DNA from 3 places in the Arthrobacter sp. sptzw32 genome. Region 3 is predicted to be linked to each of the others. Evidence: riboswitches for the same ligand, from Rfam matches in the RefSeq annotation. Region 3 holds a riboswitch; each other region holds the start of a gene.
What was found. A riboswitch is a leader RNA that binds a small molecule or an ion and turns the genes downstream of it on or off. The one in region 3 is predicted to bind S-adenosylmethionine.
Positions count from the first base shown of each region.

Region 1: it holds a riboswitch for S-adenosylmethionine, as region 3 does, so the genes downstream of both, AC5RVN_RS09240 (DUF1737 domain-containing protein) here and AC5RVN_RS02565 (aminotransferase class V-fold PLP-dependent enzyme) in region 3, are expected to answer to the same signal.
Region 2: it holds a riboswitch for S-adenosylmethionine, as region 3 does, so the genes downstream of both, AC5RVN_RS07295 (bifunctional o-acetylhomoserine/o-acetylserine sulfhydrylase) here and AC5RVN_RS02565 (aminotransferase class V-fold PLP-dependent enzyme) in region 3, are expected to answer to the same signal.

Region 1 covers NZ_JBNHEZ010000004.1:62,731-72,290, reverse strand. Annotated here, with positions in the region: gene AC5RVN_RS09270 (chorismate-binding protein) at 1-507, shown strand, start outside; gene cls (cardiolipin synthase) at 522-1,997, opposite strand; gene AC5RVN_RS09260 (aminodeoxychorismate lyase) at 2,094-3,023, shown strand; gene AC5RVN_RS09255 (hypothetical protein) at 3,074-3,235, shown strand; gene AC5RVN_RS09250 (hypothetical protein) at 3,479-3,733, shown strand; gene opgC (OpgC domain-containing protein) at 3,832-6,222, opposite strand; SAM riboswitch class IV at 6,568-6,682, shown strand; gene AC5RVN_RS09240 (DUF1737 domain-containing protein) at 6,696-6,974, shown strand; gene AC5RVN_RS09235 (rhodanese-like domain-containing protein) at 6,971-7,381, shown strand; gene AC5RVN_RS09230 (O-succinylhomoserine sulfhydrylase) at 7,382-8,590, shown strand; gene AC5RVN_RS09225 (DUF1905 domain-containing protein) at 8,592-8,885, opposite strand; gene AC5RVN_RS09220 (glutamate--cysteine ligase 2) at 8,975-9,560, opposite strand, start outside.
Region 2 covers NZ_JBNHEZ010000003.1:150,786-160,345, forward strand. Annotated here, with positions in the region: gene AC5RVN_RS07275 (LysR family transcriptional regulator) at 1-859, shown strand, start outside; gene AC5RVN_RS07280 (zinc-binding dehydrogenase) at 904-2,022, opposite strand; gene AC5RVN_RS07285 (MFS transporter) at 2,126-3,508, opposite strand; gene metX (homoserine O-acetyltransferase MetX) at 3,687-4,802, opposite strand; SAM riboswitch class IV at 4,815-4,930, opposite strand; gene AC5RVN_RS07295 (bifunctional o-acetylhomoserine/o-acetylserine sulfhydrylase) at 5,033-6,358, opposite strand; SAM riboswitch class IV at 6,403-6,518, opposite strand; gene AC5RVN_RS07300 (VOC family protein) at 6,682-7,320, shown strand; gene AC5RVN_RS07305 (HNH endonuclease signature motif containing protein) at 7,576-9,108, shown strand; gene AC5RVN_RS07310 (CPBP family intramembrane glutamic endopeptidase) at 9,129-9,560, opposite strand, start outside.
Region 3 covers NZ_JBNHEZ010000001.1:523,815-533,374, forward strand. Annotated here, with positions in the region: gene AC5RVN_RS02540 (hypothetical protein) at 1-211, opposite strand, end outside; gene AC5RVN_RS02545 (FluC/FEX family fluoride channel) at 256-699, opposite strand; gene AC5RVN_RS02550 (fluoride efflux transporter FluC) at 699-1,115, opposite strand; gene AC5RVN_RS02555 (metal-dependent transcriptional regulator) at 1,128-1,841, opposite strand; gene AC5RVN_RS02560 (class I SAM-dependent methyltransferase) at 1,873-2,631, opposite strand; gene AC5RVN_RS02565 (aminotransferase class V-fold PLP-dependent enzyme) at 2,747-4,183, opposite strand; SAM riboswitch class IV at 4,221-4,334, opposite strand; gene hisN (histidinol-phosphatase) at 4,494-5,306, opposite strand; gene rsgA (ribosome small subunit-dependent GTPase A) at 5,355-6,470, opposite strand; gene aroA (3-phosphoshikimate 1-carboxyvinyltransferase) at 6,454-7,845, opposite strand; gene AC5RVN_RS02585 (DoxX family protein) at 7,853-8,401, opposite strand; gene AC5RVN_RS02590 (sigma-70 family RNA polymerase sigma factor) at 8,608-9,447, shown strand; gene rsrA (mycothiol system anti-sigma-R factor) at 9,444-9,560, shown strand, end outside.

The DNA.
Region 1 (9,560 bases), on a different contig from region 3:
TCCTTGAAGGACCGCGCCGAGAACATCATGATCGTTGACCTTCTGCGCAACGACCTCAGCCATTTCGCGGTCCCCGGTTCCGTAACGGTGAGCAGGCTCTGTGCCATCGAAAGCTACGCCACCGTTCACCAAATGGTGAGTACCATCGACGCGCAGCTGCGGCGCGGATCATCCCGTGCCGAAGCTGTGGCAGCCTGCTTCCCTGCCGGTTCCATGACCGGTGCACCCAAGATCAGCACCATGGCCATCTTGGACCGGCTGGAAGGCGAAGGGCGCGGACTGTACTCCGGCGCCGTCGGATACTTCTCCCTGAACGGCGCAACGGACCTCGCCGTCGCCATCCGGACTTTGGTGATCCGCGGGGAAGGTGACGGGACGGTGGAACTGACGCTCGGCGTCGGCGGCGCCATTACCGCCGACTCGGACCCTGATGACGAATATGAGGAGATCCGGACCAAGGCCTTCGGCGTCCTCTCGACCCTTGGCGCGGAGTTTCCTGACGTTTAGACGAGGCCCGCCTGTTACTGGACGGTGGCTGTCAGCCTCGCCACATTGTCCACATAGCGTGCTGCGAGTGGCCGGTTAAGCCAGTCCGCCAGCTTAAGCTCATGCGAAATATCCCGGTAAGTGTCTTCCACGGCACGCATCTTGGTGACAATGTCGGCGCCAAGCAGCATTACCGACACCTCCAGGTTCAGTGAGAAGGAGCGCATGTCCATGTTGCTGGATCCGAGGACGGCCACTTCGTCGTCGATGGTGAAGTGCTTGGCGTGGAGCACAAACGGGGCTTTGTACAGGTAAATCCGGACGCCGGCTTCCAGAAGGGCCTCATAGTAGGAGCGCTGGGCATGGTGGACCAGGAACTGGTCGCCCTTCTCGGAGACGAACAGCTCCACGTCAACCCCGCGCTGGGCAGCGGTGGTGATGGCGTAGAGCAGCGAATCGTCCGGGACGAAGTACGGGCTGCAGATGGAGATCCGGCGCTGGGCGGAGTAGATGAGGGTATTGAAGAGCCTCAGGTTGTTTTCCGTGATGAATCCCGGGCCGCTGGGCACCACCTGCGCCGTGACGTTGCCGGGACGCGCATCCGCCGGGAGCTGCAGTTGGTGTTCCAGGGATTCGTCGGTCTCACTGAGCCAGTCGGTGGCAAAAACGACGTTGAGGGTGGTGACGATCGGCCCATGCAGGCGGGCCATCAGCTCCACCCACTCCCGGCCCGCCTTGCGGTGCCTCGGGTTGTTGTAGGACGGCTCAATCAGGTTCTGCGAGCCGGTGAAGGCGGTCTCGCCGTCGATCACCATGATTTTGCGGTGGTTCCGCAGGTCGGGGCGGCGCCACTGGCCGTGGATGGGCAGGAGCGGAAGCATGCGCTTCCACTGGATCTTGCTGGCCTTGAGCCGTTTCAGGAGCCGGTTGTAGCCCTTGACCCGGAGGGTGCCGATATGGTCGAACAGCACCCGGACTTCCACGCCCCGTTCGGCCGCTTCCTCAAGCGCCGTCAGGAGCTCGTCGGTGATGTGGTCCGTGCTCATGATGTAGAACTCGGCATTTACGAACTTTTTCGCCTTCCGCACCGCCTGCGTCATGTGCAGGATCGAGTCCGGGTAGCCGGGGATAAGCTCCACGGAATTGCCGTCCACCATGGGCAGTGAGCCCAGCCGCCGGTTCAACTCCGCCGCGGACCTCACCCATTCGGGGCCCGGGTAGTCGCTCTCCACGTCCGCCAGCGAGGAGATCCCGGCGCGCACCCGCTCGTTGACCTGCTGCTGCTGCTCCCGCCGTCGTTTGGACAGCTGGAAGTTGCCGAACAGCAGGAAGAGGATGATGCCCAGAAACGGGACAAAAAAGATGCCCAGCAGCCACGCCATCGCTGTGGTGGGCCGCCGGTTGCCGGGGATGATGCCCAGGGCCAGCACCCGGATCACCAGGTCGGCGACGGCCAGCAGCACCACGATCCATGTCGGCGCGGAACCGGCAAGCGAAAATGGCCACAACACGTGTATTCCCCCCGGAGGATGGGCTCCCGGCGGACGGATTCCGGCCAGGGCACTCTGCCCAGCTTATCCGCAGGGACGCCGCACTAAGCTGGAGCCATGACCTCTCCAGCTTCTGTGGTTCTTGTATTCCTCGACCCCGCGTTCCCGGACGGCCGGCTGGCCGATGCGTCCAAACCCCAGTTGTTGGTCACGGACCAGGGTGCGACCCGCGGCGACGGCATCTTCGAGACCATGCTTGCCGTGGACGGCAGCGTCCGGAAAATCCAGGCGCACCTGGACCGTCTGGCGGGATCCGCAGCAGCACTGGACCTGACCATTCCCCGCGAGGAGGAATGGCGCCGCGCCATCGCCACAGCCCTGTCCGAACACCGGACCCAGCACCCGCCCGTGGCCGGGTCCGACGACGAACTGGTGGTCAAGCTGGTAGTGACCCGGGGAGTTGAGGGTGCCCCGGCCCCCACGTCGTGGGTGCAGGTTTCTCCTGTCGGGTCGGCCGGACGCCGCCAGCGCGAGGCAGGCATCGACGTCATCCTCCTTGACCGGGGCTACGACAGTGAGGTTGCCGAACGTGCACCCTGGCTGCTGCTTGGCGCGAAGACGCTCTCCTACGCCGTCAACATGGCTGCCTTGCGGCACGCCCACAAACAGGGCGCCGATGACGTCATCTTCATCTCCTCGGACGGCCGCGTGCTGGAGGGACCAACGTCAACTGTTCTGATGGCGCACCTGGAAGCGTCCGACGACGGCGCTCCCGTCAAGCGGCTCATCACTCCACAGCTGGACAGCGGCATCCTGGCGGGTACCTCCCAGGGTGCTTTGTTTGCGGCCGCGAAAACGGCCGGGTGGGAACTGGGGTACGGTCCGCTGGAGCCCCAGGACCTGCTGGACGCGGACGCCGTCTGGCTGATTTCCAGCGTGCGCATGCTGGCCCCGGTGAACCGCATTGACGGCAAAGAGGTGGGCACCCCGTCGGTGCAAAAAGAGCTCACCGCGGAGCTGAACGAGCTGTTCGCGGCAATCGAATAGGTTTTGCCTTTGGGGCCATGTTCCTGGCGCCCCATCAGCCGTAGGGTGTGGTGCGGGGCGACACCGCACTGCTGGAGGACCAGCAGGACAGGGATGCGGTGGACCGCCTGGGCCTGGAACCATGGCAACCCGGCGAGAAAGCCCACTACATCAGGTTCTCAGCCACAGTGATGACCGCCGCCGCTTCAAAGTCAATGCACCGGATATTTTGAACACCCGTCTCACTGACCGCCGGCGGGCTTCCTTCGAGTAGCCGGAGACTGAGGGTAATTCCAAACGCTTGCTGAATGTGTAGCCTACTAGTAAGGTCTACATTGTAGATAAGGCACTAGCACCGCCCCAGCTATCCGCTCCAAAGGAGCTGATCATTACTCCATGGCCCCGTGCAGGGCATTGAGTCTCTCGCTGCTGTAGCCGAACGGCGGTACACACGCACTTAGCGAAGGGACGCCGTCATGGCACATTCGCAGTTCGATATTTTTCTCCAAGAAGCCACTTACCTGGACCAGTCCTCTGGCCACAACCTCAATGACGACCGCCTCTACGGGCTTTACACCAGTTGGTGCTACATCAACCAGCAGGTCCCCGGGAGGGAAGCCTCTTTTTGGGCAGCCATGAAACACCGGATCACCCCCGGCTGCAACGGCCTCCGCATGAAGGGCCCGGCCGCCACTGACTACATCCTGGCGAGTTCCCCGGGGCTCGTATAGGCATCGAAGAACCAGAAAGGCGTGAAGCGCTGCCCAGCCGGCAGCGCTTCACGCCTTTTGTTTTAGTTATTTGCCTCCGGCGGCCTTCAAAGGTTTCCTTAGGTGGGGATGAACCGGAAGAGGAATCGGGTGCGGACCATTACCCACAGCAGTCCCAGCACCAGTGCGTAGGCTGCGGTGTTCAGCAACACGTCACCCTGCCGAAGAGCCGGAATGTTGGCGATTACGGCGATGAGCGCTACGTGGAGGATGAAGACGTACAAGGTTGCCCGGCCCAGGGGAATCAGGAACCAGCCCAGGGCCCGTTCCACCGGCTTCCAGTAAGCCGTCAGGAAGGCGTAGGCGGCCACCACCAGGACCATGACGTTGAGGAGCCGGCCCGGAGCCAGATACGTGCGGCCAAAAAAGAGGTCGTACATGGTCCTGTACGCCGCATCCGGCACAAGGCCGAGCCGCACATCGAAGCCGTTGGCCAGATACGGGTTGCCCCAGGACAGGAAGGCGAAGACGAGCGCTGCCGCCGTGCACGCCAGCACGATCCCCGTGTGTCCGGCGAGCCAGGCAACCACCCTGTGCCGGTGGAACCCAGCCACCAGGCCGATGACAAACAGCACCTGCCACACCAGCAGCGGGAACGAATCCTCGAACTGGGAAGGCAGGATGCGGAACCGCGTCACCGCTCCCATTGCATACACGGCCAGGGTGGCCGCCAGTACCCACAGGGTTTTGCCGCGGTTAAGGGCCGCCAGGATCAGTGGGCTGGCAAGGAGCAGCACTACGTACAGGCCCATGATGTTGAACTGCCACGGGCCGACCTGCAGCAGCAGGATGGCCGGCAGGACCTGGGGCGGCACAGGAAACTGGAACAGTGACTCCATGCCGGCGTACAGGTCGTAGGTGCGGCCGGCGGCGTCGGACCCGGCCCCGCCGGTGCCTTGGTCCACGAACGTGGTTAGGGTGTCGGTTTGGAAGAAGGGCAACAGCGAGGCCAGGAACACCCCCAGAAGGACCACCAGCGCCGTGAGGTACAGCTTTCCCGCCCGCCGCGAGGTCAGGTCCACCACCGTCCCGAAGTCTTCCTTGACCCTTGGTCCGTACACCATGCCCACCACCAGGCCGGAGAAGAGGACAAAGAGCTCCGCCCCGGACACGAAGCCCACGGCCTCCTGGGTGAGCAACTGAAACAGCGACGTCATCCCCAGGTGGTTGACCACCACAAAGACGATGGCCAGTCCCCGCAGCAGGTCCACCCGGGAATCCCTGGAGGAGGAGTCGGCGTAAGCCCACGCTGTTGCCGCGTTCACGCGCCGGGGAACCTGCCATAGCGCCACGAGCAGAATGACCAGCGCCGCGGCAACAGTCCAGGAAGCAGGGCCTGAAAGGGTGTTGGCCCGCACGTGCCCGCTGCCTGCCACAACCTCCGTGACCGGCCCGGTGACCAGCGGGGAAGCCTGCAGCCTCTGCCGGGCTGCGTCTGCGATGGCAGGGTTCCCGGTGAGCAGCCAGTTGATGCCAGCCACACCCGTGTCTCTGGTGTTTGTGCGTTCATCCCACACCACCGCGGCGGTCCTGGTGAATTCGGTTGATCCTGCGGCGCCGAGGACCTGGTCCCACCAGGAGGCTTTGATCTCCATTTCGGTGGCGCCGCCGGACGCCGGGCTGTAGAAGGCGGACGTCTGCAGCAGGAACGGCTTATCTTTACCCTCCGAATACGTTGCGTAAAAGTTTTCGCTACCCGATGCAGTAAGCATTTCCTGAAGTTCGCCCTGCCGGGGAACGGTATTGACGGGCGCCCCGCCGGCCGTGTCGTCGTGGAATGCTGTCAGCCCCACCCAGTCCACCGCCTCGTCCCCCGGATAGTAAGGGCTATAGGCCGCGTCCGAGCCGTCCCACGCGCCGTCGCGGTTGGTATCGAGCAGGGCGAAACCTTCGCTTCCCGGCACCGGCACATTCCGGTGCCGGTTGAAGGGGTAGTCCTTGCCCAGGTAGGGCTCCCACACCATGGCGGTACGGCCGCCGTCGAGATTGTTGAAGGCTGCGGCGACGGCCTGGAAGGCGGACCGGTAGGCGCTGGGCTGCTGGCCCCATTCCACCCAGCTGGCATTCATGTCGGGGGCAAAACGGATCAGCACGTGGCCTTTGAAGTTGCCTGTCAGATCGGCCACTTCGCCGGCGAATGCTGAAGCGGTGTCTGCAGTGATCTGGTCCAGCGGAACCGTGGGCTGCACCGTGAGCATTGCATGTGCGCCTTGTTCACCTGACTGTTCCAGGAAGCCCCGGATGTCATTTTTCTCCGAGGCGCGGAACGGGATGGCTATGTCGTGCCCGAGCAGGGCCGGTGAGGCACCCAGGCGGCCGGCGAAACCGGCAGCGGTGTCCTCGCCCCATTCCAGCACAGCGCCCAGCAGCGGCTTGCCGTCGCCCGGAAAGGTCTCTGCCGCACGGGCTGGTCCCGCCGGCAGCACTATCAGCAGGACTGCCATCAGCATCAAAACAAGGAAGGCGGCCGTGGCGCGGGTCAGGACCAGCAAGCCGTTGCGGGAAGTCCGGGCAGGCAGCGGGCTGTTGTGCCCGCGCTTGGGCGCGGCGGCTGATGACGTGCTGATGGGACCCCCCGAAGCTGATACTCCAATGACGGGGCGGCCTGCCCCAAAAGAACTTTATCCGGCGTCAATATGTGCGGCACGCCAGGTGCCTTGACGCCGGAGCGAGTCCCGCCGTCGTGGGTTACCGAAAGTGACGTGCCGGCCGCTCAGCGGGCAGGGCCGGTTCAGTTACGGAACATGACGACGACGGCGGTGCGGGCATGCCCGCCAAGTGTTACGTTTTTTGGGAGTAATGAGTACCGGTGCCAAGCCCTGACTAACCGGTCGGCAACCCTCCTTCCGCGGCGGGGTGCCTCAGGTGAATACTCGGCATATCGACCGAATCGTGTTGCAAGCGTGAGAGAAGGAGATCCGTCGTGTCTGACGCACCTGCCCCTGAAGAGAGACTTTCGTACCGGCTCGTCACCGGCCCGGACGACCGGACATTCTGCGAACGGATTTCGGCCGCCCTGGCCGAGGGCTACGTGCTTCACGGCAGCCCGGCCGCCACCACCAACGGCGGCCAGGTGATAGTGGCGCAGGCCCTGGTCCTTCCGGCAGCCATCGCCTCCGCTGATGCCGCCGTTGCCACCGCGGTGGATAACCTAGAGGCCGCCGGCGAGGACCTCGAGTTCGACGGCGAGGGCCACGCATGAGCTACGCGGGAGACCTGACGCCCCAGGAGGCGTGGGACAAACTGGAGCACGGAGCCATCCTCGTGGATGTGCGGACCGAGGGCGAATGGGCCCACATCGGCATTCCTGACACCAAGGCCACCGACAATGATCCGCTGTTCATCCAGTGGACGTTTCCGGGCGGCATTCCCAACCCCGACTTCATCAGTTCCCTCACCCAGCAGGCGCCGGAAGACTCATCGACGGAGCTGATCTTCCTGTGCCGCTCGGGGCAGCGGTCCATCGCGGCTGCGATTGCTGCCACCCAGGCCGGTTTTACGTCCTACAACGTGCTGGAGGGCTTCGAGGGCGAGCCGGACCGCTACGGCGAACGCACCGTCAACGGCTGGAAGAACCGCGGCCTGCCCACCAACCTCGGAAAGAACTAAGTGACCTTCAACGAAGACGCCGCCGGCTGGAGCAGCAACACCCAGGCCGTGCGCGGCGGGCTGGACCGCACCAATTTCCAGGAAACCAGCGAGGCCGTGTTCCTGAATTCCGGGTTCGTGTACGAATCCGCAGCCGCTGCTGAACGGGCCTTCACCGGTGAGGACGAGCGCTTTGTGTACTCCCGCTACGGCAACCCGTCCGTTGCCACCTTCCAGGAGCGGCTCCGCCTCCTCGAGGGAACCGAGGCATGCTTTGCGACGGCGTCGGGCATGTCCGCGGTCTTTACCGCTTTGGGTGCCCTGCTGGCTGCAGGTGACCGCGTCGTGGCCGCCCGGTCCCTGTTCGGTTCCTGCTTCGTCATCCTGAACGAGATCCTGCCGCGCTGGGGTGTCGAAACGGTTTTTGTGGACGGGCCTGACCTGGAGCAGTGGCGCTCTGCGTTGTCCGAGCCCACCACCGCTGTGTTTTTTGAATCCCCCTCCAACCCCATGCAGGAAATCGTGGACATCGCCGCGGTCAGTGAGCTGGCACATGCCGCAGGTGCCACTGTGGTGGTGGACAACGTTTTCGCCACTCCCCTGCTGCAGCGCTGCGGCCAGCTCGGCGCCGACGTGATTGTCTACTCCGGCACCAAGCACATCGACGGCCAGGGCCGGGTGCTGGGCGGCGCCATCCTGGGCACCAAGGAATTCATTGACGGCCCGGTCAAGCAGCTGATGCGCCACACCGGTCCATCGCTGTCCGCCTTCAACGCCTGGGTGCTTACCAAGGGCCTGGAAACAATGGCCCTCCGCGTCAACCACTCCTCGGCGTCAGCCCTGCAGCTGGCCGAATGGCTGGAACAGCAGCCTGCCGTGAGCTGGGTGAAGTACCCGCTCCTGAAGTCGCACCCGCAGTACGAGCTGGCGGCCCGGCAGATGAGTGCCGGCGGGACGGTCCTGACCCTGGAACTGGCGACGACGGGTGCCCGCTCGGGCAAGGAGGCTGCCTTTGCGCTGCTGGACGGCCTCCGCATCATCGATATCTCCAATAACCTGGGCGACTCAAAGTCCCTCATTACCCACCCCGCCACCACTACTCACCGCGCAATGGGTCCGGAGGGCCGCGCAGCCATCGGCCTGAGCGACGGCGTGGTGCGGCTATCCGTGGGGCTGGAGGACGTGGACGACCTGATCGGCGACCTCGAACAGGCGCTGAAGCAGATTTAGCCTAGACGGAGAGCTGGACGGCAATGCCGTCACCTGCACCGACCTGCGCTTTGTCCCTGATCTCCTTCTTCACCGGCAAAAGGTAGGAATCGCTCTTGGTGTCCCGGAACAGCGAGGTCTGCCAGGAGTGCTCTCCGACCTTCGCGGTGACCTTGATCGAGCCGAATGCCGTCCCGGCACCTGCAGCGCGGACCCGGATGTCATCAGCGATGTCCGGAGGCAGGGTCACAAAATGCCATCCTGCCTCACCGGGGTACAGCCAAAGTTCTGCTTCAAAGGAATACGAGGCCGTCACCCGCCGAGTATGGCACGAACCCGTTACTTGTGACCCGCGCTTCACAGCTGAGCTGGTCCTCGAGGACGCCCTGCTGCCCTTCCCGCCTACTAGGGCTGACGAACCCGCAGCAGATCGGGCGTTTCTTCGACCTTCGACAGATCCAGGGTGCCACGCATCGTCACCTCTACCGCATGCCTCACCACTGCGCCGAAGCCCAAATCCTCAGGTGCTGCAGCGGCCAAAGCTCTGTCGCGGATGCGGCGCTGTTCAGCTGCCCCAGTTCCACGGGCAATGACGTCCTCCACCCCTTGCCGGGCAAGGGAAAGCTCGCCCTGCTCCTGCAATACCGGCGCGAGATAGTCCACCAGTGAACGCACTACGTCTGCGGCGCGCGCCGGCCGGAAGGAGCCGAAGTCCAACAGCTCTCCGCTGAGTCCTCCGCTGCTGGCCTGCCAGGAGGCCATCCGCAAGAGTACGGTGGGCACCGGCGCCGGATCGATGCCCTGGCGCCACTCACGGCCCGCCGTCTCCACGAGCGCACGGACGAGAACGGCAAGAAGGGCTGCATCCTCGGCCCGGAGGCAAACGTCTGCCACACGGACCTCCACAGTGGGGTGGTTCCGTGACAGTCGGGCATCGAAGTAGAGCATCCCTTCGTCCAGCATGACTCCGCTGTCCAGCAGCCGGGTGACC
Region 2 (9,560 bases), on a different contig from region 3:
GACCGTGGCCCGGCTGGGGCGTTTCAATGCCGTCGCAGAAACGCTTGGTACCACGCACACCACTATTTCCCGGCGGATCCTCGCCCTCGACAAGCAACTGGGCGGGCGCACGCTGGAGCGCAGCCCGCACGGGTGGGAATTGACGGAGCTGGGCGCTTCGGCCGTCGCCGCGGCCGAGAGGATCGAGGAAACCCTGGGTTCCCTGGCTGCGGTCACAGGCCAGGACCGGGACGCTCTCGCCGGCATGGTGCGGATCAGCACCTCTGACGGTTTCGGCGCCGAATTCGTCACGCCTGCGCTGGTCCGGCTGCAGCACCGGCATCCCATGCTCAATGTTGAGATGCTCAGTGCCACGCGCAAGGTCAGCCAGAACCGCTCCGGCGTGGACCTGGAGGTGGTGGTGGGACGCACGGACGTGAGCAACGCGCAGGCCATCTTCCTGACCAACTACTTCCTGCGGCTCTACGCCAGCCCCGCCTACGCCGCCCGGAGGGGATTACCGGAAACGCCCGACGGTGTGCGGCAGCATGGCTTCGTCTCCTACGTGGAGTCGGCACTTCAGGTGGCCGAACTGGGCCACCGGTCCTCGCAGCTGCCGATGCCTAAGTCCAGTTTCCAGGCGACGAGCATTTTCGCCCAGGTGGAGGCGGTACGCCGCGGTGCCGGCATCGGGTTGCTTCCCAGCTTTATGGTGGCCCGGGATCCAGGGTTCGTTCCGGTGCTCCGGGACTCCTTCCAGCGCCAGGTGCCCATCTGGGCAGTGGCCCGGCCGGAAGCGCTGCGGTCCGCCAGGGTGCAGGCCGTGATTGCTGCGCTGCAGGAAGAGGTGGCGGAACGCCAGGATCTGTTGGCAGCCTGATGCGGCGGGCGCGTGATCCTGCTGCAATTGGAGCAGGATCCATGTCAGGCCTGGAAGAGCCGCCTTACCACCTGTCCTGCGGCGAGCGCATCGAGGCCTTCGTTGATCTCCTCCAGCGGCCGGGTGTCCGTGTGCAGCAGCTCAACGGGGAGCCTGCCCTCCCGCCAGTACCGGAGATAGAGGGGGATGTCCCGGCCTGGAACGGCGTCGCCCATATAGGACCCGAGCAGCCGCTTGCCCGCTCCCGCGAACTGGAGCGCGGGCACCGTCAGCTCCGCAGTGGGGTGCGGCAGTCCCACGGAGACCACGGCGCCGCCGCGGGTCACGTGTTCAAGGCAGGAGGTGATGACACGTGCTGATCCCACAGCTTCGATGGCAGTGTCCACGCCGTCACCCGCGGCCTCAGCAATAAGACGGGAAGCCTCGTCCGGCGTCCCCACCGCCGTGGCGCCGCACTTCAGGGCGAGCCCGTGTTTGCCGGCATTCGGGTCGATGGCAATCACGGAGGAGGCACCCGCGAGAGCGGCGGCCATAACGGCCGAAAGCCCCACGGCGCCGAGTCCGAAGACCGCCACTGACTGGCCGGGCTGGACTGCAGCGGTGTTCATTACCGCTCCCATTCCGGTGAGTACGGCGCACCCGAACATTGCTGCAACAGTGTCCGGGACGTCGTCGTCGATAACCACCACCGATTCCCGCGCCACCACTGCATAGTCGGCGAACGCCGAGACCCCCAGGTGGTGGTTGATCCGTTCCCCTGCAGGCGTCCGCAGCAGGGCCTCGCCGTGCAGGAGGTCCCCGGTCCCGTTGACTTCCGCAGCGCGGTGGCAGAGTGCGGGGCGGCCTGCCCGGCACGCGCGGCAGGCACCGCAGCTGGGGACGAAGACGAGGACCACGTGGTCTCCGGGGGAAACATCCGTCACGCCCTCCCCCACTGCGGCAACGCGTCCTACGGCCTCGTGCCCCAGTGCCATGGGAAGGGGCCGGACGCGGGAACCGTCCACCACTGACAGGTCGGAGTGGCACAGGCTTGAGCAGGTGATGGTGATGCCCAGCTCGCCGGCCCGGGGTTCCGGCCGGTCGAGCTCCTCGACCCGAAGGGGGTGCGCGTCGGTGTAGCTCGTTCCGGGCGGGACAGTGGAGTAAAGAACGGCTGCTTTCATGGGAAATCCTGACTTCGTCGATGGGGCTGACGGCCGAACTGCCCGGGCCTGCGTTGTCGCGGGTCGGGCAGTCTGCGTGTTGTGCGGTGGCGGGTGCCGGAGCCTACTTCTTGGCCGCTGCCAGCAGGTCGGCCGTGCCCTTGGCGTCTGCCGCGTCCACGTCGTGGAGCGAGATGCCACGGGTCTCCTTGAGGAAGAACACCGAGATGGCGGTCACGATGCAGGCACCGAGCAGGTACAGGGCCACCGGGGTGGAGGACTTGAAGTTGCTCAAGAGTGCAGTGGCGATGATCGGTGCCAGCGAACCGGCAACGATGGAGGTGACCTGGTAGCCCAGGGAGACGCCAGAGTAGCGCATCCGGGTGGGGAACATCTCGGCCATGATTGACGGCTGCCCTGCGTACATCAGCGCGTGGAAGAGGAGGCCGATGGTGATGGCGGCCAGGATGACGATGTCGTTGGCGGTGTCCATCATGGGGAAGGCGAAAAAGCCCCAGGTTCCGCCGAGGATGGCGCCCGCCATGTAGACCGGCCGGCGGCCGAAGCTGTCGGACATCTTTCCCACGAGCGGGACAGCGCAGAAGTGGATGAAGTGCGCCACCAGCAGGAGCAGGAGGATCCGGGAGGTGTCGGTCTGGACGACCACTTTCAGGTAGGTGATGGAGAACGTCACCACGAGGTAGTACAGGATGTTCTCGGCGAAACGCAGGCCCATGGCGGTGAAGACACCGCGGGGGTAGCGGCGAAAGACTTCGGCGACGCCGTAGCCCTTCTTCTCGACGGTGACTTCCTTGCGGGCTTCGATGAAGATCGGGGCGTCCTGGACCTTGGTGCGGATGTAGTAGCCGACGATCACGATCACGGCCGAGAGCCAGAAGGCGACGCGCCAGCCCCAGCCGAGGAATGCTTCCTGGGAAAGCGTGGCAGAAAGGGTGAACAGCACGCCGGTGGCCAGGAGGTTGCCGAGGGGAACGGCGGACTGCGGCCAGCTGGACCAGAACCCGCGGGACTTGTTCGGGCTGTGCTCGGCAACGAGCAGCACGGCGCCGCCCCACTCCCCGCCGACGGCGAAGCCCTGGACGAAGCGCAGGAACACCAGGAGGGCCGGGGCCCAGTAACCGATCTGGGCAAAGGTGGGCAGGCATCCCATGAGGAAGGTGGCCACGCCCACCAGGATGATGCTCAGCTGCAGCAACTGCTTGCGGCCGAACTTGTCCCCGAAGTGGCCGAAGACAATGCCGCCGATCGGGCGGGCCACGAAGCCTACGGCGTAAGTAACGAAGGCAGCGATGATGCCGTCGAGTTCCGTCCCTGAGTTGGGGAAGAACATTTTGCCGAACACCAGGGTGGCGGCCGAGGCATAAAGGAAAAACTCATACCACTCAACTACGGTGCCGGCCATGGAGGCCGTCACTACTTTCCTCAGGCCTGTGGATTTGACGTCGGTTTCCTCTGGCCGCCGTGCGGCGGAGTGTTCCGTACTCATGTGAACTCCTTCGGCGTCGTCTTCGACACCACTGGGACAGTCTGTAGCGGATGCGTGTGGTTTTGGTCACGAACCGCCGGGTCCCATCGAGTATGGTCCTCCCAAACGCGCAGCTCAACGCCGAATGATGCAGAGTGCATCTGCATTAATGCACACGGGCAGGCTTGTGGGGCCGGGGCTACTCCGAAAGATGGTCCCGCAGCTGGCTCCCCAGCTGGGCGATCTCCGTGAGGAATCCGTCGTGCCCGATGGGTGCCTCGATAAGGTGGACGTCTACCTCGCCGGGGAGGGCACGGGCCAGTTCCCATGACTGGGACGGGAAGTAGAGCCGGTCAGAGTCCACCGCCGCTACAAAGAACCGTGCAGTGCAAGCGGACAGGGTCTGGACGAGGGCTCCACGCCCCCTGCAGATGTCATGGCTCATGAGCGCTTCGGTGATGGCGATATAGCTGTTGGCGTCAAACCTCTGGACCAGTTTGCTGCCCTGGTGGTCCAGGTAGCTTTCCACCTGGTAGCGCCCGCGCGCTGCAAGCTGCTCGCCTTGAAACGGTGATTCGGGAGCCTGCGGCGCACGGCCGAACCTGCCGTCCAGCTCGACCGGAGAGCGGTACGTGATGTGGGCGATCCGCCGGGCGAGGGCCAGCCCCTCCTCGGGGGCGGGGCCGCCGTAGTAGTCGCCGCCGTTGAAGTTGGCGTCCTGCCGGATGGCGAGCGTCTGTGCCTGGGCGAAGGCGATCTGTTCTGCCGTGCTCGCGGCACCAATGGAGATCACGGCGCAGCGCTGCACCCGTTCCGGAAAGGTGACGGCCCATTCGAGGGCGCGGGCGCCGCCCATTGAGCCGCCCAACACGGCGTACCAGCTCCGGATTCCGAGCTGGTCTGCCAGCCGGGCTTCGGCCACGGTGCTGTCCCGCAGGGTCACCAGCGGAAAACGCGAACCCCACGGTTTTCCGTCCGGGGCAGGCGACGAGGGCCCGGTCGAGCCGTAGCAGCCGCCCACAATATTTACGGACACCACGAAGAAGCGGTTGGTATCCACTGGTGCGTCCGGCCCGGCGAGTTGTTCCCACCAACCGGGCTCCTCGGTGTCGCCCCGGGTCACGTGGGTGCTGCCGGTCAGTGCATGTTCGATCAGGACGGCGTTGCTGCCGTCCTCGTTCAGGGTGCCCCAGGTTTCGTAGGCCACAACAACGTCCGGCAGGTAACCGCCGGCTTCGAGCTTCAGCCCGCCGATGGAGGCGTAGCGGACAATGCCGTGTTCGGGGACAGTTGTACGGGTGACGGTAACCGTCATGGCAAGACCTCTTCTACGCGCTTGCCCGCCGTCATATGACCGGCAGGCCAGGTCTTCACCCGGGGCACCCCGCCGCGGAAGGAGGGTTGCCGGCCAGCAAGCCGGGGCTGTCACTGGCACTCATGACCTGGTTCGAGTGTACGAAACAGCCCCTGCCTGCCGCCAAGAGTGTGACTGGTTGTGACTTCCCCGGCCCGTTGCTGCCCCCGGGCGCCCACCCTGTGGGAGGGCTAGGCTCCGGTGGCCTCCTTGGCCGCGCGGAAGCCGGCTTCGAGGTCGGCCAGGATGTCATCGATATGTTCGATCCCCACCGAAAGCCGCACCAGGCCGGGGTTCACGCCCGCCACCACCTGCTGCTCGGGCGACAGCTGGCTGTGGGTGGTCGACGCCGGATGGATCACCAGCGACCGGACGTCGCCGATGTTCGCCACGTGGGAGTGCAGCTCCAGCGCGTCTACAAAACGCTTGCCCGCCTCCGCGCCACCGGCAAGGTTGAACGACACGATGGCGCCGGTCCCCTTGGGGCCGTATTTGCGGCCCCGCTCGTACCAGGGGCTGGAGGGAAGCCCCGCATAGGCGACCGATTCGACGTCGTCACGCGCTTCCAGCCACTGGGCAACTTCCAGGGCGTTGGCAACATGCCGTTCCACCCGCAGGCTCAGCGTCTCCAGACCCTGGGCGATGAGGAAGGCGTTGAAAGGCGACACCGCCGAGCCGAGGTCCCGCAGCAGCTGCACACGGGCCTTCAGGATGTAGGACAGGTTCGCGCCGAGGGCACCGTCTGCGCCGAGATCGCGGGCGTAGACAAGCCCGTTGTAGGTGGGGTCCGGGGTGTTGAAGCCCGGGAACCGGGCAGGGTCCTTGCCAAAGTCGAACTTTCCGGAGTCGACGATCACTCCGGCAATGGCGGAGCCATGGCCGCCGAGGTACTTGGTGGCTGAGTGCACCACAATGTCAGCACCCCATTCGAGCGGCCGGATCAGGTACGGGGTGGACAGGGTGTTGTCCACGATCAGTGGAACGCCGGCGTCGTGCGCCACCTGGGACACGCCTTCGATGTCCAGGACGTCCTGCCGCGGATTGGACACCACTTCGCCGAAGAAGAGCTTGGTGTTGGGCTGGACTGCCCCGCGCCACTGGTCCAGGTTGTCCGGATCTGCCACGAAGGTGACTGAAATCCCGAATTTCTTGAGTGTATGGGCAAAGAGGTTGTAGGTGCCGCCGTAGAGGCTGGGGCTGGCGACGATGTGGTCCCCTGCCTCGGCGATGTTCAGGACGGCAAAGGTCTCGGCGGCCTGGCCGGAGCTGAGCAGCAACGCTCCCAGGCCGCCTTCCAGGCTGGCGATCCGCTGCTCCACCGCTTCCTGCGTGGGATTGCCGATCCTGGTGTAAATGGGTGCCAGCTCGGCCAGGGCAAAGCGGTTGGCGGCGCTTTCAGCGCTGGGGAAGACAAAGGACGTGGTCTGGTAGATGGGAAGGGCCCGGGCGCCGGTGGCACCGTCCGGCTCCTGCCCTGCGTGGATCTGGCGGGTTTCAAAAGACCATCCGTTGGACAAGTAAGGCTCCTTTGACATGGGCCCGGCATGCTGGGAAGCACCGCGGGCCGCGCTTGCCATCCGGCCGTTGCCGGACAACCAGGTCCTCACCCGGGGCACCCCACCGCGGGTGGAGGGTTGCCGGCCAGCAAGCCGGGGCTTCGTGCTGGCACTCATGACCTGAGCTCAGTGTAGGAACGTGCAGACACGGCCGAACAGGATTATGACGAACATAGTCCTCAAGATTTCGGGGACCTGCGCAGAAAAACCAGTGCTTCCACGGGAAAATCCCAGTAAGGGTTGCCTTAGCTGAGAGCCCGATCACAAAGTGCCAAGATGTTGCCATGCGCATGGATCACGTCTCTTACGCCTGTGAACACGATGGCCTGGCTGCCACCACCGAACGTATCTCCTCTGCCCTCGGCGTTGAGGCAGTGAAGGGCGGGGTACACCCGCGGTTCGGAACCCGGAATATGATCATCCCGCTTGCGGGACACAAGTACCTCGAAGTGGTGGAGGTCCTGGACCACCCCGCTTCGGACAAGGCTCCCTTCGGACAGGCAGTGCGTGCGCGGTCTGCCGCCGGCGGCGGCTGGATGGGCTGGTGCGTCGAGGTTGACGACCTGGCACCATTCGAAGAGCGCCTTGGCCGCTCCTCGGTCAACGGAAACCGTAAGTTTCCCGACGGCCGCGAACTGGTCTGGAAACAGATTGGCATCCTCGGTCTGATCGCAGACCCGCAGGTTCCGTACATGCTCAAGTGGGAGGGCGACCCGACCCTGCACCCGTCCAACGCCTACGAAACCAACGTCAAGATGAGCTGCCTGACCATTGCCGGTTCGGCTGAGCGCGTTACTGAATGGCTGGGTGAGCCGGTAGAGAAGCCGCTCGAGGACGTGGCCGTGGAGTGGGTGGCACCGCACGGAACCCCCGGGATCCTTTCGGTGACGTTCGAGACCGCCAACGGAGCCGTCACGATCTGACTGTCCCCGGCGGAGCTGCGGGGCTGCGGGGCTGATGCCCGAGCTTCCGTACGGGCTTCCGTACGGTCGGATATACCAGCTCGCTCTTTCCTGAGCTTCGGCCGCCATCAGCAGGTGACAACGGCGTCACCCGCTGATGGCGGCCGAATCCGTTTCCTGGTGCACCCCGCGGATGACGGCGCGGCAACGGGTAGTTCAGCTGCCTGCGCATCCACTCCAACCGGTATTGTCAGACCCCCTTGCCATGATGGGTGTATGGGAAAAGCGGCGGTAGCGAAGGCGTTTGAGGACATCAATGCCGCCCTTGCCGTGCTTTATGCCGAAGCGGAGGCTCCGGGTTCCGGGGTGGTTGATGGTGCTGATCCGTTGGCTGCCCTGGCCGATGGTTGCCTGGACATCCTCTCCGGCGCGGCCACCGTGGAGGCACGGGTCACAGGGCTGAAGGCCCGGGCGGCGGTGACGTACGCGGACACCGTCCATGCTGTCGCGGCGCCGGGAACCCCGGTGCAGGCGCGAGAGATGGCGGTCGCCGCGGAAATTGGCAGCCTCCTGGCCCTTGGCGGCCGTGCCGCTGGTGCGTTCCTGGCCACCTCCCACGCCCTGGTCACAGGGTTGCCGCTGACCCTCTCGGCCCTGCAAACGGGGACGATTTCGTGGCGGCACGCCCAGGTCATGGTGGAGGAAACCGCCACCCTGGACCCTTCCGGCGCCGCCGCCCTCGAAGCCCACTTCCTGGGCCCGGATACACCCATACCATCCACGGCCGCGCCGATCGGGGACATCCCGGCGTGCCGGTTCAAAGCCAAAGCCCGGATCTGGCGGGAACGCCACCACGCCGAGTCCATCGACCAGCGGCACACCAGGGGTGTGGCCGACCGGCGGATGGAATACCGTCCTGACCAGGACGGGATGGCCTGGCTCTCGGCCTACCTGCCCGCTGACCAGGCGGTAGCGGGCTGGAACCGGCTCACCGCCATCGCCAGGGGTATGCAGGGCTCCAACGAACACCGCACCCTCACCCAACTGCGGGCCGACCAGTTCGCCGGAGCCCTCCTCAGCAGCGGGGACATGATCAGCGGCGGAACCACTACCGGCAGCAGTGACGATACAGGCGCAGACGCAGGCCCGGCTGCAGACTCTGATGCAGGTACAGGAACGCATCGTGGGCCATCGTCATCGATCCGGCCACAGGTACTGGTCACCGTGCCCGTGTTCTCCCTGCTCGGCCTCACCGACGAACCCGCCATGCTGGACGGCTACGGACCCATCCCGCCCTCGATGGTTAGAGACCTCGTCACCAACGGCGCCAACTCGTTCTACCGGGTCCTCGTGGACCCCCGCGACGGCGCGCCACTGGAGATCGGTCGGACCAGCTACCGCCTCACCAAAGCCATGAAGAAAGCGCTCCAGCTCCGGGACGGCAAATGCACGTTCCCCGGGTGCAGCAACAACTCCCTGGACAACGAAGCCGACCACCTCACCGCCTGGCACCACGGCGGAACCACCGGAATCAGCAACCTCGGCCAGCTCTGCCCCACGCACCACCGCCTCAAACACGCCACCGCCTGGAAACCCACCAGGGCCACCAGCACCCAACCGCCGGGCTGGACCTCACCCACCGGCAGGCACTACAAACCCGAACACCACGACTGGGAACCACCACACTTGCCACGCCAACTCCAGACCGTGCCGGAAGACGCTACACGCGGCCACGTGGACTTTGTCCTCGTCGCGCACTCCCCCGGAGAGGACTGCATCGAACGGTTCCTGCACGCGCGCGGCGGTTGACCTTCACGGATTTTGAGCCTTTACCCCAGTCCTATGGCCTTGCCGAACAGGCTGAAGCCGACGAAGGCCACGATGTCCAGCACGGCATGGGCGATCACCAGGGGCATGACGCGGCGCGTCCGGGTATACAGCCACGCGAAAACGAGGCCCATCACCACGTTGCCGATGAAGGGGCCAAAGCCCTGGTACAGATGATAGGTGCCGCGGAGCACCGAGCTCACGACGATGGACAGCGGTACGCTCCAGCCGAACTTCCCAAAGCGGTTCAACAGGTAGCCCACCACGATGACTTCCTCCACCACGGCATGGCGCACTGCCGAGAGGATCAGCACCGGCACTGTCCACCAATACGCGTCGAGCGCACTGGGAATGATGGCCGTAGTAATTCCAAGAGCCCTCCCCGCGGCGTAAAGGCCAAGGGACGGGATACCTATCAGAGCCGCCAGTCCCAA
Region 3 (9,560 bases):
CTGCTTCTTCGTATCCACAGACGGCGCACTCAAGATGGACCCAGACAGCCCGCTTGCCGGTACGGTTGGCGCGGGACTGGACCAGCCAGGGCGGCGGGTTGTCCAGGATCTCGCCCAGTTCGGCCTCGGTCATCCACTTTGGAAGGCCGTGGCGCTGGGCCATTTCCATCGGTACATCAAGGGCAATGGCCGCGTCACGTCTGCTAATCATCACCATCCACCATACGGGAGCCTGCCAAATCGTCAGCGGCTGCGCTAAGCGGCCAGCTTAAGGCCGGCCCCGGCAGCGCCAAAGCCGAGGATAAGGTTGGCCGCCACATTCCACATGGCGGAGCCGAACCGCGCTTCAGCCAGCAGCCGCACCGTCGCCGTGGTCCAGGAACTGAAGGTGGTGAGACCGCCTGCCAGCCCCGTTGCCAGTGCCGTCTGCCATTCCGGAGCCAGCCCCAGCTTCAGCGCCATGGCGTGGGAAACGCCGATGAGAAAGCAGCCCAGGACGTTCACCAGCAGCGTGGCCCAGGGCCAGTGCAGCCTCGCCCTGGCCTTCCAGCCGCGACCGGGACCGGGACCGGGACCGGCAGGGGAAGCACCAACCGCATTGGCGGTCCGGATGGAGGTGTGATGGGCGAACCAGCTGTCCACCGCGAAGCGCAGAAGGGCTCCCGCGATGCCGAACAGGCCCACCAGAACAGCAGCCATCACGAGGGGGTACCAGGCAAGCTTTCGTGGCGCCGGGCCACCAGCGTGCCGAAACGCCATCCCACGCCGGCCGCGGCCAACCCCAGAACAACCGACAACACCAGGTAGGCCACCCACAACACATGCGCCCCCGCCCGGGCCAGCTGGTCCACCGAAAACACCACCGCAGAAAACGTCGTGAAGGACCCAACCAGCCCAGGCCCCAGCCCGGCCCGCAACCAGAACGCGGTATGCGGCCTGGCGATCCAGACAGTAGTCAGCGCGGCCAGCACGAAGCTGCCCGCCACGTTGATCCACAACGTGGCCCACGGCACCGAGCCAGCAGCATCCGGGAACACCAGCCCCAGTCCGTACCGCAGTTCAGTGCCGAGTAGGCCTCCGGCGGCAACAGCAAGCCACGCGCGGCCTGCCGGCATGCCGGCGTGCATTCAGCTCTCTCCCAGCAGGCAGCCCGGGTGCGGATGGTCGCTGTGCACCCACAGTGCCGAGGTGATTTCGTCCGCGAGGTCATAGTCCCTGGTCCTGCCCGCATTCCTGATCCGCACTACCAGGGCACCGCCGAACGGCTTGCGGCCCACCACCTCCACTTCGGCGTCGAGGTCAATCTCCTCCGCGGAAAGGTAGCGGAGCAGGTCCGGGTTTTCGTCGCTGATCCGGGTGATCCGGCCGGTATGGCCCTGGTCCAGCTCACCCATCAGGTGGGCCGGAGGCATCAGCACCTTCCCGTCCGCCGTGGGAATGGGGTCGCCGTGCGGATCACGCTGCGGGTTCCCAAGTTTTTCGGCAACGCGCTCAATAAACGTGTCTGAGACTGCGTGCTCCAGCAGTTCAGCTTCGTCATGGACCTCATCCCAGCTGTAGCCCAGCTGCTGGACAAGGTAGGTCTCAATCAGGCGGTGGCGCCGCACCATGGACAGTGCCAGCCTAACGCCGGCGTCCGTGAGCGTGATGGCACTGTAGGGCTTGTGGTCGACAAGCCCTTGGTCCTTCAGCTTGCGGACCATCTCGGAGACTGAAGAATTGGCAACACCGAGCCGCTGAGCCAGCTGGGAGGACGTGATGGGCTTGTCCTGCCACTCAGTGAACGAATAGATGACCTTGACGTAATCCTCGATGGAGGAGGAGGGCGCGCTGGTCTTCACAGCTCCAAGCCTACCCGTTGCCCGTTTCCCGTCACGCTTTGAAGGCCCGCCAGGTGAGCGTCAGGTAGGGCAGGTCAAGCTCTTCATCCTGGCCGTGTCCCAGGTGCTCGTGGAGGTACCAGTCCAGGTTGGCCAGCACCTTGTCCCGGATTGCTTGACCTGCGCGGAGGTAATAGCTTCGCGACTTGGTGAGTTCCACCAGGTCCGTGGTGGTGACGCGGTCCTGCCAATGGGTCACATGGCCCTCAAGCCCCTTGAACTCCGGTCCCACGAGCGGGCGGAAGTCCGGTTTGTACACGTCCCCGGCGTGCATGATCCGGGAGAGCCGGTGGACCCAGGGAACCGATGTATCCAGCTGGTTCCAGACCAGTCCCAGCGTTCCGTTCGGACGCAGGACGCGTGCCAGTTCCGTGCTCGCGGCCAGGGCATCGCACCAGTGCCAGGCCTGGGCAACACTGACGACGTCGAAGGCCTCCGGTGGCAGGCCCGTTGCCTCTGCGGTGGCATGGACCGCCGTGGCGCCGGGGTAGTGCGCCTGCAACTGTTCGAGCATGTCGGCGGAGGGGTCCAAGGCGGTGACGGTAAGGCCCAGGCCCAGCAGCAGTTCGGTGAACTTTCCGGTGCCGGCTCCGGCGTCGAGGGCGTCAAGGGCTCCCTGCGGCACCAGCCACTGCGCGGATTCTTCCGGGTAGCCAGGGCGGACCTGCTGGTAATGCCGGCCACCGTCCTGGAAGCTCTGGCCGAGCTCCCGTCGCCGTCCGTGATCAAGTTTGGGGCCGCCCCGTACCACGTGTGGCCTCCTTCGCCTGATGCCCTGGGTATCCTTCGAATTTACCGTACCCGTCGTGCCGGCAAGGCCAGAAGGCAGAACCAGCGGGCAGCAACAGGAGCTCCCGGCAGGGAGCTCAGTCGTCGAGGCAGGGGGCCGCGCCGGCGGTTCCCGGCGTGTTGGGGGCCCAGTGCGGGTAGGTGCGGGTGTCGTTGGCGGGGACCCAGCGCCCGGCGTCCACCACGTAGTCCCACCCAAGGCCGTGGCGGCGCAGCGACTCGATGCCGGCAAGGAGCCGTTCGGCATCCTCAAGGCGTGAGCCGACGCCGAAGCTGGCGCGCAGTGAACCGGAGGGCAGGCCGAGACGCTTCAGCAGCGGGTGGGCGCAGAAGCGGCCGTCGCGCAGGCCCACACCGTGCTCAGCAGACAGGTAGGCGGCCACCAGTCCGGCGTCGTAGCCTTCCACGGAGAAGTTGACCACGCCGATGGTGTCCGTGTCCGGGTTCGTGTCCTTGAAGATCGTGTGGACGGTTACGCCGTCGATCCTCTGCAGGCCTTCCACCAGGTACGAGCGGATGGCGGACTCGTGGGCGTGCCACTGGTCCTGGTCAAGCCCGGCAATCACCTGTGTGGCGCGTGCCAGAGTGGCTGCGCCCAGGACGTTGGGGGAGCCGCCCTCGTGGCGGGCCGGGCCGGTGGCCCAGCTGACGCCGTCGAGCCTTGCTTCCTTGACGGCGCCTCCCCCTGCGAGATGCGGCGTTCCGGCGTCCAGCCAGTCCGTGCGTCCCACCAGCACGCCCGCGCCGAACGGTGCGTAGAGCTTGTGGCCGGAGAAGGCGAGGTAGTCCACGCCGTCTGCTGCGATATTGATGCGGCGGTGCGGTGCCAGCTGGGCGGCATCCACCACAATCCGTGCGCCGTGTTCGTGGGCCAAAGTGGCCAGGATCCGGACGGGAAGGATTTCCCCGGTGACGTTGGAGGCACCGGTGACAGCAAGCAGGCTCACGCCGCCCTGCTCCAGTTCGGCGCGGACCGACTCGATGGTCCCGGCGATGGTGTCGGCGGCGACAATGCTGCGGTGGGGGACGCCCTGCCACGGAAGCAGGTTTGCGTGGTGCTCGATGTCCAGGTACAGGACGTCGCCGTCGGGCCGGCCATCCGTTTCCGGCAGGCATCCAGCCAGCAGGTTCAGCGAATCAGTGGTGTTCCGGGTAAAAATCACCGAATCATCCGGACGGCCGCCCACGAATCCGCGCACGATGTTGCGGGCGTTTTCATAAACGGACGTGCTGATCTGGGACGCGTAGCCGGCTCCGCGGTGGACGCTGGCGTAGAACGGCAGGATCTCGTTGAGGTAGGCCGAGACCACGGAGAGGGCGGGAGCAGAGGCTCCGTAGTCGAGGTTGGCGTACCGGACGTGCCCGCCGGAGATCAGCGGCGCCTGGATTTCGGCGCCGGTGACGGCGGAAAGCGGCCGCCCGGCAACAGCCCGGCGGGCGTCGAAGGCGGCAGCATCAGACTGGACAAATTCTGGCTGGGCGGCGGCGTTGGGGGAGACGGTGGCAGTAGTCACGGGCAGACCTCACTCTGAAAGGACTCCCAGCACCGGGAATCCGCGCTTGCCGCATCCGTTCCGGACCGGCCTGGTCGTCACCCGGGGCACCCCACCGCGGTTGGAGGGTTGCCGGCCAGCAAACCGGGGTTTCGCGCTGGCACTCGTGACCTGGTTAAGAGCGTAGGACATGCAGCAGGAAGGTTCGAAGCCGGCTGGAATGTTAAGCGTTTTGTTACGCACCGACTGAAAAGTCCCGCTATGGCCGAAGAAAACGACGGCGGGCGCCTCCTTGGGGAGGCGCCCGCCGCTGATTGTTCGATGCAGACGCTTAGAGGAGATCGTCAAGGTCAGGGTTCAGCCGGCGGAGAACCTCGGAGTGCAGGATGGAATTTGTGGCCAGCGCGTTGCCGCCAAAGGGCCCGTCCTCACCCTCCAGGGAGGTGAAGCGGCCACCCGCCTCGACCACGATCGGCACAAGTGCCGCCATGTCGTACAAGTTGAGTTCGGGTTCGCAGGCGATGTCCACCGAGCCTTCAGCCACCATGCAGTAGGACCAGAAGTCGCCGTACGCACGGGTCCGCCAGACATCCTCGGTAAGGCCCAGGAAATTGTCCAGGCTGCCGCGTTCCTTCCAGCCGCCCAGGCTCGAGTAGGACAGCGAAGCATCGGACAGGTTGGCGACGTTGGAGACGCGGAGCCGGGTGGCGGCCGCCAGTGACCGTCCCATGTAGGCGCCCATGCCCTTGGCCGCCCACCAGCGCTTTCCCAGGGCCGGTGCGCTCACCACTCCGACGACGGGCTCGCCTTCATCCACCAGTGCGATCAGGGTTGCCCACACGGGGACGCCGCGGACGAAGTTTTTGGTGCCGTCGATGGGGTCGATGATCCAGCGGCGGGACCCGTGGCCGGTGCTGCCGAACTCTTCCCCGAGCACGGCGTCACGCGGGCGGGACCGGGACAACTGGCCGCGGATGGCTTCTTCTGCGGCCTTGTCCGCGTCGGTGACCGGCGTCAGGTCCGGCTTGGTCTCCACGTGGAGGTCCTGGGCCTTAAAGCGGCTCATGGTCTGGTCATCCACGGAGTCCGCCAGGACGTGGGCCAGGCGCAGGTCATCGTTGTAGCTTGAAGCGGGTTGGATCATGGTTCCAAACTACCGTCTGTGCGGGGTTCTGCTGGGAGGTCGGCCTTGTCAGTTGACGCTTCCCAGTTCCTTGGTCTCCTGCGCCTCCAGGCGTGGGTCGGTGCCCAGCAGGCGCCGCAGCGAAGCGAGCCGTGCTGCCCCCGTGGCGCCGGCGTGGCCGCCGCCCACCCAGGCGTCGAGTCCGCAGTTCACCGCGGTGGCGGTGTGCTTGCAACCGCGTTCGCAGTCCTCGATGCCGGGGGAGAGGTCCGGGAAGGAGCGCAGGATCCGGTCCGGATCCACGTGGGCCAGGCCGAATGAACGGATGCCGGGGGTGTCGATGATCCAGCTGCCTACAGGTGCGTCTGCCAGTCTCAACGCCAGCGCCGACGACGAGGTGTGGCGCCCGCGCCCCGTCACGGCGTTGACCCCGCCGGTGGCCCGTTCCGCGCCGGTCAGGGCATTCACCATGGTGGATTTGCCCACCCCTGAATGCCCCAGCATGACCGTGACTTTCTCATCAAGGTACGCGCGGAGCTCAGCCACGGCTTTGCTGTCGAGCCGTGCGGAGAGTCCGTCGTCGGAACGGGCATCAATGCCTGAAGCGCTGGAGTCGGCAGTGCGGCTGATGATCACCGGGAAGTCCAGGTGCGTGTAGTTGGACAGCAGGTCCGCCGGATCCTTGACGTCCGCCTTGGTGACCAACAGGATCGGCTCGATCCCGGCGTCGTATGCCGCCACCAGGGCACGGTCGATGAAGCCGGTGCGCGGCTCGGGGTTGGCCGCAGCCACCACAATCACCAGCTGGTCCGCGTTGGCCACCACAGCCCGCTCCACCGGGTCCGTGTCATCGGCGCTGCGCCGCAGCAGGGTCCGGCGGTCCTGGATCTTCACCAGCCGGGCCAGGGTGTCCGGTTCGCCCGAGACGTCACCTACAAGGGAGACGAAATCCCCCGCCACCACCGGGTTGCGGCGCAGCTCCCGGGCCCTCGCGGCTATGACAACCCGTTCGTTTCCTGAGTCCTCGCCCACCACTGCCGTGTAGCGCCCGCGGTCAACGGTGATGATCCGGCCGGTTACGGCGTCGTCGTGGCTGGGCCGGTCTTTGGTGCGCGGGCGCGAACCCTTTTTGCTGGGCCTGATGCGGACATCGGATTCATCCCAGGAGTCAGTGCTGCGCGCCACTGGTGGTACCTTCCGCGCGGGCTGTGGCCGGCCCTGCCTGGGCCAGCATGTCCGCCCACAGCCGGGGGAAGTCCGGCATCGTTTTCGCGGTAGTGGCGATGTCCTCCACCTGCACGCCCTCCACTGCCAGGCCAAGGATTGCTCCGGCCGTGGCCATGCGGTGGTCGGCGTAACTGCGCACGACGCCGGCGTGCAGCTGGGCGGGCCGGATCACCAGACCGTCACTGGTTTCCTCGGCATCACCGCCCAGGCGGTTGATCTCGGTGACCAGCGCCGCCAGCCTGTCGGTTTCGTGGCCGCGGAGGTGCGCTATGCCGCTGAGCCGGGAAGGGCCGGTGGCCAGCGCGCAGAGCGCTGCCACGGTGGGGGCGAGTTCGCTCGTGTCCGCAAAATCGGCGCCCTTGATTTCAGGTCCGCCCGTTACGGTGAGGACGCCGTCCCGAAGCGTGACGTCCGCGCCCATTTCAGTGAGGATGGTCCGCCAAAGGTCTCCCACCTGCTGCGTCTGTTCCGGCCAGTCCGGGATGCGGACTGTTCCGCCGGATGCCAGGGCAGCGGCCAGGAAGGGACCGGCGTTGGACAGGTCCTGCTCGATCCTCTGGTCGAAGGCGCGGATGGGTCCCGGGGCAACAACCCAGTGGTTGGGAACCGAATCGTCAACAACAACCCCGGCTTCGCGCAGGACGGCTACGGTCATGTTGATGTGGTCGAGGCTCGGCACCGGCTTCCCGACGTGCTCAAGGTGCAGTCCTTCGGTGAACCTTGCGCCCACCAGAAGCAGCGCCGAAACGAACTGCGAGGACGCGCTGGCGTCGATGACCAGGTGGCCGCCGCGCACCTCTCCGGTGCCTTCCACCACAAACGGCAACGACGACGGCGCCCTGCCGCCTTCGGCGGTGACCGCCACCCCCAGCGCCTTGAGAGCTTCGATAATGGCCCCCATGGGCCGGTTACGGGCGTGGGGGTCGCCGTCGAACTCGCTGGCCCCGTTACGGAGCGCCGCCAGCGGCGGAACAAAGCGCATCACCGTGCCGGCAAGGCCGCAATCTATCCTCGTGGAGGACGGTGCCGCACCCGCCGGGAGCGGGACCACTTCCAGGTCCGGACCGAACGCGCCGTCACCCGGGACCTCCGTGATGGTGGCGCCCAGCTGCCGGAGCGCATCAATCATCAGCGCCGAATCCCTGGAATGCAGCGGCGCGCGCAGGCGTGACGGGCCCTCGGCCAGCGCTGCAAGTACCAGGTACCGGTTGGTCAGCGACTTTGAGCCCGGAACCCTGACAGTGGCATCGACAGGCCGAGATGCGAAAGGCGCAGGCCAGTGGGGAAGGGACGTTCCTGCGTTGTCCTGGGTGGCGGCGGCTGCTGCGGTCATGTCCTGCTTATGCCCCCGTGGCCTGTTCAACGGCGCGGCGTACAGCCTTATCAGCTTTGTTCAGCTTCTTGTTGGTGGTCTTCCTGGCGTCCGCGGCAAGGTGCGCGGCACCCTTCCTGGCATCGGCAGCCAGGTGCTCAGCGCGCCAGGCCAATCCCGGCTTGCCGTTGGTGTCAACAGACGCCAGGAGTGCCCCGCCGCTCAGCGAGAGGTTCTTCAGCAGCTGGCTGCGGCGGTTCCCGCGCCCTTCCTTGCTGCTGATGTCCGCACTGCGCCATTCAACGAAGGTGTTGAGGAGGGAAATGACGGTCAGCACGGTGGCCGAAAGCCGCGAAAACTTCCCGAGCCCAAAGAGGACACCCGCGCCCACCTGGGTGCCGCCGATGACCCGGGCCAGCGTTTTCTCATCAGTCCGGAACGGCAGCGCCGCCGTGGCCTTGCTCAGAAGCGGTGACAGCTGCTGCGCAGTGTCATCGGCATTTTTGAGCTTATCCATTCCGGCAAGAACAAAACTGGAGGCCAACATTGGCCGTGCGAGAGTGCGGACAAAGGACATGAATTTCCTCCTGGCTGGACGAACCGCGTCGGGTGCGGCGAAGTCGGTTCTAGTCTTGCACTTTTGGGGAATATTTGCCCGGGGGCCGGGGTTATCGAAACTGGGTCCGCGAAAGCCTGGCCCGACAGACAAAGCACCGGACAACAGAGTGGAGTTGGCCCTTGAGGCGGGTGTTGGACGGAATTGACGCAGCAGGCCCGGTGGCAATGGACTCCCTGGAGACCGAACCCCGCGGGTACGGCTCACCGCGTGCGCGGAGCCTGACAGTAGACTTGAAGGCAATGAGCACCTTGGATCCGGCCGTTTCGGCCATGTATGAGGCTTCCCAGAGCGAAGCCAAGACTGACGCACGGCCGGGGCCTGCAGAGCCAACGGCAGAAGTACAGCCGCTTGATGCGGAAACTACTGACTTGGCAGTCGATGTTTCCATGGAGTCCGCGGAGGCGCGCCGCGCCCGTTTCGAGCGTGATGCCATGCAGTACGTCGATCAGCTGTACTCAGCCGCGATGCGCATGGCCCGGAATCCCGCCGACGCCGAGGACCTCGTCCAGGAGGCCTACACCAAGGCCTTCTCTGCGTTTCACCAGTACAAGCCGGGTACCAACCTTAAGGCCTGGCTGTACCGCATCCTGACAAACACCTACATCAACCTGTACCGCAAACGGCAGCGCGAGCCGCTTCAGTCCAACTCGGACACCATCGAGGATTGGCAGCTCGCGAGGGCCGAATCACACACCTCCAGCGGGCTGCGGTCCGCAGAGGCAGAGGCGCTGGATCACCTGCCCGATTCGGACGTCAAGCGTGCGCTCCAGGACATTCCCGAAGAGTTCCGCCTTGCGGTGTACTTCGCGGATGTCGAAGGCTTCGCGTACAAGGAAATTTCGGACATCATGAACACGCCCATCGGCACGGTGATGTCCCGGCTCCACCGCGGCCGGAGGATGTTGCGGGACATGCTCGCAGAGTACGCCGCAGAGCGGGGATTCAAAACGGCCGCCCCCCAGCAGGACGCGGCGGAAAGCACACAACAGGAGAACAGGAAATGAGCGACTGCCAGGGATTGGGCGACTGCGACGATACCCGGATGCAACGCATCTATGAGTATCTGGACGGCGCCCTGACCCGTGAGGACATCACGGAAATCAAAACGCACCTTGAT